2 regions of the Mediterraneibacter sp. NSJ-151 genome follow, and region 2 is predicted to be linked to the other one. Evidence: a T-box and tRNA genes for the amino acid it is inferred to sense, from the RefSeq annotation. Region 2 holds a T-box; the other holds one or more tRNA genes.
The links. A T-box is a leader RNA that pairs with one kind of tRNA and senses whether it is charged. The one in region 2 lies ahead of LQE94_RS10785 (valine--tRNA ligase), so its partner is inferred to be a tRNA-Val.

Region 1: it has a tRNA-Val gene. The T-box ahead of LQE94_RS10785 (valine--tRNA ligase) is inferred to sense a tRNA for this amino acid. The anticodon was not compared.

What each region holds. Positions count from the first base shown of each region.
Region 1 is NZ_JAKVPP010000003.1:107,347-114,134, forward strand. It holds gene LQE94_RS03925 (GNAT family N-acetyltransferase) at 1-948, opposite strand, end outside; gene ispF (2-C-methyl-D-erythritol 2,4-cyclodiphosphate synthase) at 956-1,501, opposite strand; gene LQE94_RS03935 (hypothetical protein) at 1,505-1,897, opposite strand; tRNA gene LQE94_RS03940 (tRNA-Met) at 2,075-2,148, opposite strand; tRNA gene LQE94_RS03945 (tRNA-Val) at 2,174-2,246, opposite strand; tRNA gene LQE94_RS03950 (tRNA-Met) at 2,332-2,405, opposite strand; tRNA gene LQE94_RS03955 (tRNA-Val) at 2,435-2,507, opposite strand; gene LQE94_RS03960 (phosphoribosylformylglycinamidine synthase) at 2,736-6,491, opposite strand; gene LQE94_RS03965 (LysR family transcriptional regulator) at 6,696-6,788, shown strand, end outside.
Region 2 is NZ_JAKVPP010000009.1:127,684-134,471, forward strand. It holds gene LQE94_RS10775 (RNA polymerase sigma factor) at 1-354, shown strand, start outside; gene LQE94_RS10780 (DUF4367 domain-containing protein) at 359-1,879, shown strand; T-box leader at 2,820-3,043, shown strand; gene LQE94_RS10785 (valine--tRNA ligase) at 3,164-5,812, shown strand; gene LQE94_RS10790 (LTA synthase family protein) at 5,973-6,788, shown strand, end outside.

The DNA.
Region 1 (6,788 bases), on a different contig from region 2:
ATTCGGTGTATCAGGGCTATTTAAATCGTTATATATTTCCCATACCTTGCTGTTTTGGGGAAGAATATAATCCAGAATGGCAAAAGAGCAATGTAATTGTTTGCCGGGTTTTACTTTTAATGTCTTTAAAAGTTGTTCAAGGTGTAAAATTCGAACCATAATGGCTGGCTTTTTTTCTTGAGTATCAATCAAAGAAGCATAAATTTTTATATTACCGGAAATATTTTTCTCAGTTTTTAACTGGATGACAGATTGTTCCATTGCACTTTCATATCCAGGAAGAAAAAGCGGCTCCATAATTTCCAATCCGTCTTCCATCATATAAGTAAATATACCAATCAATTTATCTTCTTCAAAAACCATTCGGATACCGCCAAGTTCACTTTGCCGTTCTAATAAAAGCGATTGATAATATGCGCTGTCTCGCAATGTACAGATTTGCCAGTTTTTCTCTATGTTCTCGGTGTAGAAAGCAGCAATCCTTTCACAATCAAAAAAAGTCGCCTCTACGCTTTTGTATCCATCTATATTCTTAACATCTGTCAGTGTTGTATGATCCTGATCATAAACAAAGCGAAAATCATATGGCGTGTAAATAGATTCTGCAGCAGGCATTAAAAATGTAAAAGGCTCTTTGCGTTTGTACATATCTGATAAGCTTTGGCGTAATAGAGTGCCCATATATCCTTTTTTTCGGTGAAGCGGTTTTGTTGCAACACCAACAATGTAACTTCCTTGGAATTGTGTATCTTCAAGTTTTAAGGCATAGGGGTTTAAATGTAGCATGGAACAAATTTCCTGGTCATTTTCGATCACATATATTTCATTGTCCTTCGCTTTCATAAAGTAATAATAATCCAAAAATTTCTTTGAATCTTCATTGAAAATCTCTTCCCACAAAGCTCTTGTCAGATTATGCTCATTTAGTTCTAACTTCCTTGTTTTCATAACCTTTTTACTGCTCCTTTTGACATCCCTGACAATTGGTACATGCTCTGTCAAAAGTTACATCATAGCTACTATAGTTTGTTAATTTCTCCAGTGCGCAGATTGCCTGAGAAGAAATGCCCTCCCCGCTTCCGGTAAAACCAAGGCCCTCCTCTGTCGTTGCTTTAACATTTACCTGCTCTATCGTTATATTTAATGCTTCGGCAATGTTTTCACGCATCTGGTCAATATATGGTCGCATCTTAGGTTTCTGTGCAATGATAGTTGCATCAATATTTTCTATAATATATTGATTTTCATCTAATAATTTTGCGACATGCTCTAATAATTTTATACTGGAGATTCCTTTGTATTTATCATCGGAATCCGGAAAATGTTTTCCTATATCTCCAAGTGCGGCAGCGCCAAGAAGTGCATCCATAATTGCATGTAAAAGGACATCTGCATCAGAATGACCAAGCAGTCCTTTTTCATAAGGAATTGTAACTCCGCCTAATATCAAATCTCTGTTTTCTACTAATTTGTGAACATCATAGCCCATCCCTACTCGCATGTTTTATTTCTCCTCGTAATCTGATTCTTTATTATCCTCGTTGTTACCCTGTTTGAGTTCTTTCATACCTGCTTCTAATTCAGCCGGTGATGGCATTGGTGCAGTGCGGCTTTGTGTGAGTACGCGTTGTCTGCGCTGTTCCATTTTTTGCAATGCAGCCTCAGCAGCTTCCGCACGTTTTTGCTCCTCTTGCTCTGCTTTTTTTGATGAAACCATTCTTTTGATGATCCAGATAGTATAACCGGCTCCAATGATAACAAAGATGATTCCCATAAAAAGTTTAAATGCCAAATCGCTTGGGTGTGCAGCAAGTGTTTCCCTAATAAGATTAACACCGATAAATGCTAAATACATTCCCAGCATAAGTCTTAGAATATAGTTTGTCTTTTTGTTCATATCTCTATCCTCCGTTTTTCCATATCTGATATTTGGGATATGGCAATACATTTAAAGCTATTGTATCATGTAACATACTTTTTCGGCAATATAAACACGAAATGGTTTGGAATTTTGTTTCAAATTAAAAAAGGAATGGAAAAGAAAAAGACCTAGCACAATGCTAAGTCTTTTTAGTAGCGGAAACTGGATTTGAACCAGCGACACCACGGGTATGAACCGTGTGCTCTAGCCAACTGAGCTATTCCGCCATGATATGTATATATTGAAATTCTATGGGACCTACAGGGCTCGAACCTGTGACCCTCTGCTTGTAAGGCAGATGCTCTCCCAGCTGAGCTAAGATCCCAAGAAGCAATACTTGGTAAGTTCCAAAGAACTCACTAGGCTAGTATAACAACAATGTTGCAAACTGTCAACATGCTTTAGCCAAATAGCGGAAACTGGATTTGAACCAGCGACACCACGGGTATGAACCGTGTGCTCTAGCCAACTGAGCTATTCCGCCATATATCTTACTGATAATCATTAAGATTATGGGACCTACAGGGCTCGAACCTGTGACCCTCTGCTTGTAAGGCAGATGCTCTCCCAGCTGAGCTAAGATCCCTTATTATCAGTGATTGGTGCGTTTCTCTCGCAACCGACTTCGTTAGTATACAATTATATCCAGTAAATGTCAACACCTTTTTATAATTTTTTTGATTTTTTCTAAAAGTATCTATATTTTCTACAATTTATATGCTTTATATATAGAAAAAGGGATGTATCTGACCCCTATTATCAGATACACCCTTTTTCAAAGTTGTACAATTTAAGGTTTTATTATATAAAATATTTATTTGAAATATTTTACACCGGATTCAAATATCTTGAGGTCCTGTTCTCCATAAATATTAATAGCAACAGAATCTCCACGTCGCTCAGAATGAGCCATTTTACCAAGTACTCTTCCATCCGGACTTGTTATTCCTTCAATCGCATAGTAGGATCCATTTACGTTCCATTCTTCATCCATACTGATATTTCCTTCTGGATCACAATACTGTATAGCTACCTGTCCGTTTGCAAAAAGTTTTTCAATCCACTCATCATTTGCTACAAAACGACCCTCACCATGAGATGCCGGGTTAGTATATACACCGCCTAATTGTGCATTCTGAAGCCATGGTGATTTATTTGTAACAACTTTTGTATATACCATTTTAGAAATGTGGCGACCGATTGTGTTATATGTTAATGTTGGTGAATCTTCATTCTGTCCGACAATCTGTCCATATGGTACAAGACCAAGTTTGATCAATGCCTGGAATCCATTACAAATTCCAAGAGCGAGTCCATCACGTTCGTTAAGCAATTTTTCTACAGCTTCTTTGATTTTCGCATTCTGGAATGCAGTTGCAAAGAATTTTGCGGAACCATCCGGCTCGTCTCCTGCGCTGAATCCACCTGGGAACATAATCATTTGAGCCTGAGAAATAGCCTTCTCAAATTCATCTACGGATTCACGGATTCCAGTTGCATCTAAGTTTTTAAATACTTTTGTAATGACCTTAGCACCGGCTCTTTCAAAAGCTTTCTTACTATCATATTCACAGTTTGTTCCTGGGAAAACAGGAATAAATACTGTTGGCTGAGCAAGCTTATGGCTGCAAATATGAATATCTGATGTATTGAACAGGCGTTCCTTAATCTTTTCATCACTGCTTGTAGCAGATTTTGTGGCAAATACTTTTTCTAATGGCTCTTCCCATGCTGCTTTGGCTTCTGCAAGAGTAATTTCGGCATCACCATATTTGAACAGTTTATTTTCGCTTACCTCACCGATTATTTTATAATCTACAGTTAATTTATCTAATTTGTCAGCAGCTACTTCTGCTACAAGATCTCCAAAAGCAGGGGCAAAGGCATCCATGGCAGAGAGCTCTGAATTCAATTCTACTCCAAGACCATTACCAAATGCCATTTTACTTACAGCAGAGATGATTCCGTGACGATCAAGTGCATATGCGGATACAATAGCTCCATTATGGATATCATCTGCAAATTTACCATATTGATCCATAATCTGCTCATATACTGGTAAATCATATTTATTACGTTCTGTTTTGACAAGAATTAATTTATTGCCTGCTTTTTTCAATTCAGGTGTGATAATCTCTTTTTCAGTTGCCATATCTACAGCGAATGATACAAGTGTTGGTGGTACATCAATATCCTGGAATGTTCCTGACATACTATCTTTACCGCCAATTGATGGAAGCCCAAATCCAAGCTGTGCATCATATGCTCCGAGAAGTGCAGCGAATGGCTGGCTCCATCTCTTAGGATCTTCTGTCATACGACGGAAATATTCCTGGAATGTAAAACGAATCTTTTTGTAATCCCCTCCGGCTGCTACAATCTTTGCAATAGATTCTACAACAGCATAAATAGCTCCATGGTAAGGACTCCAGCTTGAAAGATATGGGTCAAATCCAAAACTCATCATAGATACTGCATCTGTTGTTCCATTTAAAACAGGAACTTTAGCAACCATAGCCTGTGTCTCTGTCATCTGATATTTTCCACCGTGTGGCATAAATACAGAGCCTGCTCCGATAGAACCGTCAAACATTTCGACAAGTCCTTTCTGCGAACATACATTTAAATCTTTTAAAACGTCAAGCCATTTTGCTTTTACATCAGTTACTTCCTGTTTCTGGAAAACAGATTCTTCAAGCGATGGGATATCCACTGCTACATTTGTTTCCTGATGTGCACCGTTTGTATCCAAAAATGCGCGTGAAAGATTAACGATTTCTTTTCCTCTCCATGTAAGAACAAGTCTTGGACTTTCTGTTACGACAGCAACTTCTGTAGCCTCAAGGTTTTCTTCTTTTGCATATGCCATGAATTCTTCAACATCTTTTGGATCAACAACAACGGCCATACGCTCCTGCGATTCAGAAATCGCAATCTCTGTTCCGTCTAAGCCGGCATATTTTTTAGGAACTTTATCTAAATCTACTCTAAGACCATCTGCCAATTCGCCGATTGCAACAGAAACACCACCGGCACCAAAATCGTTACATTTTTTAATTAATTTACTAACTTCTTCTCGGCGGAATAAGCGTTGGATTTTACGTTCTGTTGGTGGATTACCTTTCTGGACTTCTGCTCCACATGTTTCAATAGACTGCTCTGTATGTACCTTGGAAGATCCTGTTGCACCACCACATCCATCACGGCCTGTGCGTCCACCAAGTAAGATGATGATATCACCCGGGTCAGATGTTTCACGAATAACAGCACGTCTTGGAGCGGCTCCCAGTACAGCTCCGATCTCCATACGTTTTGCAACATAATTTGGATGATAGATTTCTTTTACGGCACCTGTTGCAAGACCAATCTGATTTCCGTATGAGCTATATCCTTTTGCAGCACCACGAACGAGTTTTTTCTGTGGAAGTTTACCTTTTAATGTCTCTTTGACAGACACTGTCGGATCAGCAGCACCTGTTACACGCATAGCCTGATATACATAAGTACGGCCAGAAAGTGGGTCACGTATTGCACCGCCAAGACAAGTTGCAGCACCACCAAATGGTTCAATTTCTGTAGGGTGATTGTGAGTCTCGTTTTTGAAGTTGATCAGCCATTCTTCCTCTACACCATCTACTTTTATTGGAACAACGATACTACATGCATTGATCTCATCTGATTCTTCCTGATCCTGTAATTTACCCTCTTTTTTGAGTTTACGCATTGCCATTAATGCAAGATCCATCAGACACACAAACTTATCTTCACGACCTGCAAAAATTTCACTATGATCTTTTAAGTATTGTTTATAAGTATTTTCGATAGGTTCTCTGAGGTCTCCATCATCAAAACTTACTGATTTTAACTCTGTAGAAAATGTTGTATGACGACAATGATCAGACCAGTATGTATCCAGAACACGGATTTCTGTCATGGAAGGATCTCTTTTTTCTTCATTTGCATAATATCCCTGAATATGCTGGAAATCTTTAAATGTCATAGCTAAACCAAGTGAATCATACAATGCCTTCAATTCCTCTTCTGGCATTTCTTTAAAACCATCAAAAATTTTCACATCAGCAGGCTCATCAAAGACAGTGACAAGTGTTTCTGGTTTGTCGAAACCAGTTTCACGAGAATCTACAGGGTTGATGCAGTGATGCTTGATGGCTTCTAATTCCGCATCTGTTATATCTCCTTCGATAACATAAGTTATTGCAGTTCTTACAACCGGACGTTCATCTTCTTTAATGAATTGCAGACACTGTTCTGCTGAATCAGCTCGCTGGTCAAACTGACCTGGAAGAGATTCTACAGAAAATGCAGTTTCATTTTCTTTCATAGGAAATGTTTCATTATATAAAATATCAACAGGGGCTTCTGCAAATACGCCATGACAAGCTTTTTCAAAAGTTTCATCAGAAACATTCTCTATATCATAACGGATCAGAACACGAACACCTGTCACATCAGGTACTCCAAGATAATGTTTGATCTCATGACGCAGCTCTTTTGCCTGTACTGCAAAATCAGCCTTTTTTTCAACATATACACGTTTTACATTACTCATATTGGTTCTCCTTTGCATGTAATCTATTTTCTACATGTCATTTTTCGTTTCTATGTTACAATCCTATCACAAATCAGATGATAAGTGAAATTAATATAACTAAACTCATTGATAAGTTTTGCTTAAATTTGCATGGTTCTTCTAATTGCTTTTTTATAATTTTTACTTTATAATATAAGTATCTTTTATTAGGAGGACTAATTAATGATGGATATTAATTACGAATTGTATAAAGTGTTTTATCATGTCGCGTCTACTTTAAATTTTTCAGAGGCTTCAAAACAATTATTTATTTCA
Region 2 (6,788 bases):
AAAATAGACAGTTTAAAAGAAAGAAAATATTTTAAAACCTGGCTGATACGGATCTTGATAAATAAGTGTAATGATATTTTACGAAAAGGAAAGCGAGAATGTTCATATGATGTGATTTCAGAGCAGGGAGACGCGGGGATGAGTACAGCAAGATATGAATTCGAAGAATTGATGAATCAATTGGATGAAAAATATCGGACAGTTTTAATTCTGTATTATGCAGAAGGGTTTCAGATTAGGGAAATTGCACAACTACTTGAGATGGAAGAAAACACAGTAAAAACAAGGTTGTCCAGAGGAAGAAAAGAAGTGAAAAAAATGTATACAATGGAACTGGCGCAAGGAAGGAGATGAGCGTATGTCTAAGGATTTTATGAATAATAAAAAAGAAAATCGTGTGAAAAGAGAATATTCAGATCAGGAAATTAAAAAGATTTTATCAGAAGATATAGAAACTCCGGAATACGTAAATCAGCGTATCAAGGATACGTATGAATGTCTTGGGATTCATCATAATAAGAAATCCACAAGTAAATATCATACTTGGAAAATTGCAGTGGCAGCGGTTGCAGTAACAGCCGGCCTTAGTGTTGTTGGATTTGCAGCTAATAAGTATATGGCCGTATTGAAATCAGAGAAAGGCGATTCCATTCAATATACATTTCAGGTAGACCATACAAAAGAAGCACATGCAATTTCCGTAGAGCCAACATATATGCCGGAAGGGTATGAATGTGGAGGTGAAAATACTGCGAATTATGGAAAATGGCATAATGATAAAACAGGTGGCGGAATCAGTATTATTCCGATGAATGCATCAGAGCTGGATTATATTGAACGAATGGGACAGACAGAAGAATTTATGAATTATAAAAGAAGCCAGCAGCAGAAGGTTATGAACCTGGGAGAACAGCAGGTCGATGTATATGTCAGTGAAGATTTTTATATTGATAGTGATGATACAGTTAAAAATATTTATCTGTATGATGAAAATGAAGGGTATGCGATCCAGATATGGAGCAGAAGTGATTTGCCATATGAAGAGATATTGAAGGTTGCCGAAGGTTTAAAAGTGACAGTGCTTGACGAGGTGGTTCCATATGCAACAGAGGAAGAAATCAAAGAAGCGAAGGCAGAGCAGAAAAAATTAGAAAAAGAAAAAGTAGGTCTAAAGAAAATTGCGGCGGAAGATATTTATGAGATTGGTGATGAAATAACAAATCCAATGCTAGAAGATGAAGCATTAAAAAACGAGGTAGAGGATATTCGCTTTGTTGTAAATTCGGTAGAGGTGGCAGATAGCATTTCATTAGCTGAATATCCAAAAGAAAATTTCATCGACTACGAAAATGAAATGGCACCATGGATGAATGAAGATGGAACATTAAAATCACATGACAGAGGTGTCTTGAATGAAAATGGTGAAATTGAAGGAATAGAAAAAGTAAATTCGAAGTATGTAATCGTTCACATGACAGCAAAAAATTGCGGAGATACACAAAGCGAATGGAACAAAGAAGATGGAGTACCTATCGCACCGGATTTGACAACATTAGCTTCTATGGAAGATGGCACAATAGTAAAAGCGGATGATTCTTATGTATCAGTGAACGAGAATTATTCATTACAATGGATGTCTTCAGATGGCAGCAGTTTTCCAGTTTACTTTGATAAGATGTGCTATACAGATGAAAATCAGCGTTTAAAACAAGCTCTGTGGCACCCACTTGCAGCAGGAGAAGAACTGGATTATACATTGATTTATGTCGTAGATGAAGATCAGGTGGATCAGATGTACTTGTGGTTCTTTAGTGGGACAGGAGGAGTTGATTCGCAGGGAAATACAATTGTAAGTCCATATGTGAGGATTGCTATTTAGTTCATGACAGCCCCAAGCAAGAAAAAGACTATGCACTCTCGCTCAGCTTCGTCGGGCAAGCCCGACTCCAATTCGCTGGATTGCATAGTCTTTTTCTTGCTTTGTGGTGTATCGTGATTGAAATAGGTGGAGCGATGAGGGATTTACTTTTCTGGTATCTGATGTATCTATATTCTCGGTTTATTTGCTTGTGCAGATGCTCTTTTGGTAGCTGATGTATCTGCAATCCCTTGATATTCGCTGTTGCAGATGCTCTTTTCTTGACCAAAGTATCTGCAACTTGCTTTTCTTCGAACTTGCAGATACTTTTAAGCCTGCCTGTCATGTACAATTGCATCTGCATCTTGCCTTTTATGGGATTTAAAGATACTCCCTTTGCAAATTTTGCATCTACATCCCACATTTTCTATAACGTGAAGATGCTCCCCAGTAAAATTATGCATCTTCAACTTGCTTTTTCAATGCTTTGCGGATGTTCTCCATCAAAATTTTGCATCTTCAATGCTCTAAAATCCACTATCGCAGATATTGTCGCTCAATATCCTTTGTTGTTATTTACTTCACAACTTGAGCCAATACATTACTTGCAAAAAAATTGATATAAGAAATTCGAGCGAATATGAAATGGGCGCTGGAGACACTTAGAGCGTGAATTTTTGTGTTAATGAATTTGAACGAACATGTTTGAAGCTGCGTAGCAGCAAGTTTGAATTCAAATTCATTTGCTTTTAGCAAAAATTCACGCTCTTATGTGTCTCCCGCTCATGGAATCTGAGCAAGAATTCTTATATCAATTTTTTGTAAGGAACGTATTGCCACTTAATGAACTAAATAGCAATTTCGTGAATCAAATATATTCTAACATCTTGACAAAACCTCCCTTGAAAGTTATAGTATAATGTGCGTTAGAAGATAGTATTCTAATCAATATGAATAAGATATAAAGATAATGAAAAAGAGGAGTACGCAATTACTGTCGTCAGAGAGAATCATCCAAAGGCTGTGAGATGATTTCGAAAAAGGGTTGTGGAAGGTAGCTTTGGAATTGGATATTTGAAATTAAGTAGGATATCTCGTGGTTGTTTACGTTATAGAACAAAGAGGTATACAGAAGAGTTGTCTGTATATGAACTTAAGGTGGTACCGCGATGATTCGCCCTTTATGTACGGAAGTATATGAAGGGCTTTTTTTATTTCCACTTTATGTGAAAAAATTGTGACTCATAGTGACAAATCAAAAAAAATAAAATAATATGAAAACAAAAGGAGGACATCATGAAAATTGTGAGTAAAGAACTGGCAAAAACTTATGATCCAAAAGCAATTGAGCAAAAGACATATGAAAGATGGTGTGAGAACAAATATTTTCATGCGGAAGTAGACCGCAGTAAGAAACCATTTACAACGGTAATGCCACCACCGAATATTACTGGTAAGCTTCATATGGGACATGCGTTAGACAATACATTACAGGATATTCTGATCCGTTATAAGAGAATGCAGGGATACAATGCATTATGGATTCCGGGAACAGACCATGCTGCCATTTCTACAGAAGTAAAAGTAACAAATCAGTTAAAGGCAGAAGGAATTGATAAGAAAGAACTTGGACGCGAGGGATTCTTGGAGCGTACATGGCAGTGGAAAGAAGAGTATGCGGGAACAATTGAAAATCAGTTGAAGAAACTGGGTATTTCCTGCGACTGGGACAGAGAACGTTTTACAATGGACGAGGGATGTTCTAAAGCTGTAGAGGAAGTGTTTATTAATCTGTATGAAAAAGGATATATTTACAAAGGTTCTCGTATCATTAACTGGTGTCCGAAGTGTAAGACATCGTTGTCTGATGCAGAGGTAGAACATGAAGAGCAGAATGGTAATTTCTGGCATATTAAGTATCCAATCGTAGGAACAGACAGATTCCTTGAGATTGCTACAACACGTCCAGAGACAATGCTTGGAGATAGTGCGATCGCCGTACATCCAGATGACGAGAGATATAAAGATATCGTTGGTAAGAATGTATTGCTTCCATTAGTTAACAAAGAAATTCCAATCGTTGCAGATTATTATGTAGATAAAGAGTTTGGAACTGGTGCGGTTAAGATCACACCTGCACATGACCCGAATGACTTTGAAGTTGGAAAACGTCATAATCTTCCAGAGATTAATATCATGAATGATGATGCTACAATTAATGATAAAGGTGGCAAATATGCAGGAATGGACCGCTATGAAGCAAGAAAAGCAATCGTAGCAGATCTGGATGCACAGGGATATCTTGTGAAAGTAGTTCCACATTCTCACAATGTAGGAACACATGACCGTTGCGGAACAACAGTAGAGCCATTGATTAAACAGCAGTGGTTTGTAAAGATGGAAGAACTTGCAAAACCAGCGATTGAAGCTTTGAAGAGCGGAGAATTAAAGTTTGTTCCGGAACGTTTTGATAAGATTTATCTGCACTGGCTAGAGAATATCAAAGACTGGTGTATTTCACGTCAGATCTGGTGGGGACACAGAATCCCTGCATATTATTGTGATGAATGCGGTGAATTTGTAGTAGCAAAAGAAGCACCGGAAAAATGCCCACATTGTGGATGTACACATTTCACACAGGATGAAGATACTCTGGATACATGGTTCAGTTCAGCATTGTGGCCATTTTCTACACTTGGCTGGCCGGAGAAAACAGAAGATTTAGATTACTTCTATCCAACAGATGTACTTGTAACAGGATATGATATCATTTTCTTCTGGGTAATCCGTATGGTATTCTCAGGAATTGAGCATACAGGAAAGTGTCCGTTTAATACAGTATTGATCCATGGATTAGTTCGTGATTCACAGGGACGTAAGATGAGTAAATCTCTTGGAAATGGTATCGATCCACTGGAGATTATCGATCAGTATGGTGCAGATGCACTTCGTCTGACACTGGTTACAGGCAATGCACCTGGTAATGATATGCGTTTCTATAATGAACGTGTTGAGGCAAGCCGTAATTTTGCAAATAAAGTATGGAATGCATCTCGATTCATTATGATGAATATGGAGAAAAATGTAGTAGAAGAGCCAGAAGATTTCTTGTTAAAACCGGCAGACAGATGGATTCTGTCAAAAGTAAACAGTCTGACAAAAGAAATGACAGAGAACATGGACAAATTTGAACTCGGAATCGCAGTTCAGAAAGTACATGATTTCATCTGGGATGAGTTCTGTGACTGGTATGTAGAGATTGCAAAATATCGTATTTACCATGCAGAAGAGGATTCACAGTCAGCACAGTGTGTTTTGTGGGTACTTAAGACAGTTCTTGGACAGGCATTGAAATTACTTCATCCATTTATGCCATTTATCACAGAAGAGATTTATGGTGCACTTGTACCGGAAGAAGAATCTTTGATGATGTCAAAATGGCCTGAGTATAAAGAGGAATGGGAATTCCCAAGAGCAACAGAGGTAATGGAGCATGTAAAAGCAATTACACGCGGAATCAGAAATATGCGTGCAGAGATGAATGTTCCAAACAATAAACGTACAAAAGTTTATATTGTCAGCAGCAATAAATCCTTAATGGAAGCTCTGGAAGTATTTAAAAATTCTGTAAAACCACTGATGCTTGCAAGTGACATTATTCTTCACTACGAAAAGAAAGATGTTGCAGATGATGCAGTATCGATCGTAGTTCCAGGAGCAACTGTATATCTTCCAATGGAAGAGCTGGTTGATTTTGAGCAGGAATTAGAGCGCCTGAAAAAAGAAGAAGAGAAGCTCACAAAAGAAATCGCAAGAGCGAAAGGTATGCTTTCAAATGAACGTTTTGTAAGCAAAGCACCAGAAGCAAAAGTACAGGAAGAAAAAGAAAAACTGGAAAAATACACACAGATGCTGGCACAGGTTCAGGAACGTCTGGAAGGATTAAAGCGATAGAATATACAGATTTAAAATGTCGGTAAATGATATATCTGAGATGGGGATGGATTGACAGTATATGTTGATTATCCCCGTTTTGGACATTTTGGAACAATGTCTTATAGACTAAAAAAACATGTAAGAGATAACGTGACAGATTAGAACAGAGAGGATATCAATGAAGAAGGTGCACATAAAAAAGCCGGATATCAAAGGTACATTTCATAAGATAAAAAATTTGAAAAAGGAAGATATCAAGGCACATTGGAAAGAGAGTAAAGCACGACGACAACGAATTCTTGAGGAAAGAAGAAACAGCAAGTTTGCAAAGAAGATGCAGCCGGTGTACCGATTTATGAATCGATTTTCGCTGGTATTTCATTTCCTTTTAGCATGTATTTTGAATTTCTTTATAGAGGGGATTTCAAGACATTCGTTGATTCAGGCATGGCTCTATATGATAGAGACGCCAAAAGTATTTTTATTCAATGCTTATCTGATATTTGCAACATTGATGATTGTATATCTGGTGAGGCGACGGGTATTTGCCCGTATTCTGATTAGTGTATTCTGGCTGATACTGGGTATTACAAATGGGTATATGTTAATGAAACGTGTAACACCATTTAATGCACAGGATTTAAAAGTATTGTCAGATGCCATTTCGTTGACAGGAAATTATTTTGGAAAAATGGAATTGATCATGTTGATCATTGGAATCATTGCAGTAGTAATATGGGTGATTTCAATGTGGAGACGTGGTGGACAGTATACCGGTAAGATGCATAGGGTTGCTGCACTTTGTGGATTGATTGTAAGTTTACTGGGATATGTTGTACTTACGGATGTGGCAATTGATAAACGTGTGATTTCAAATTATTTTGGAAATATTGCATTTGCTTATGAAGATTATGGATTCCCATACTGTTTTACAGCGAGTGTATTTAATACGGGAATATCCGAACCGGCAGGTTACAGCAAAGAGACGATGGAA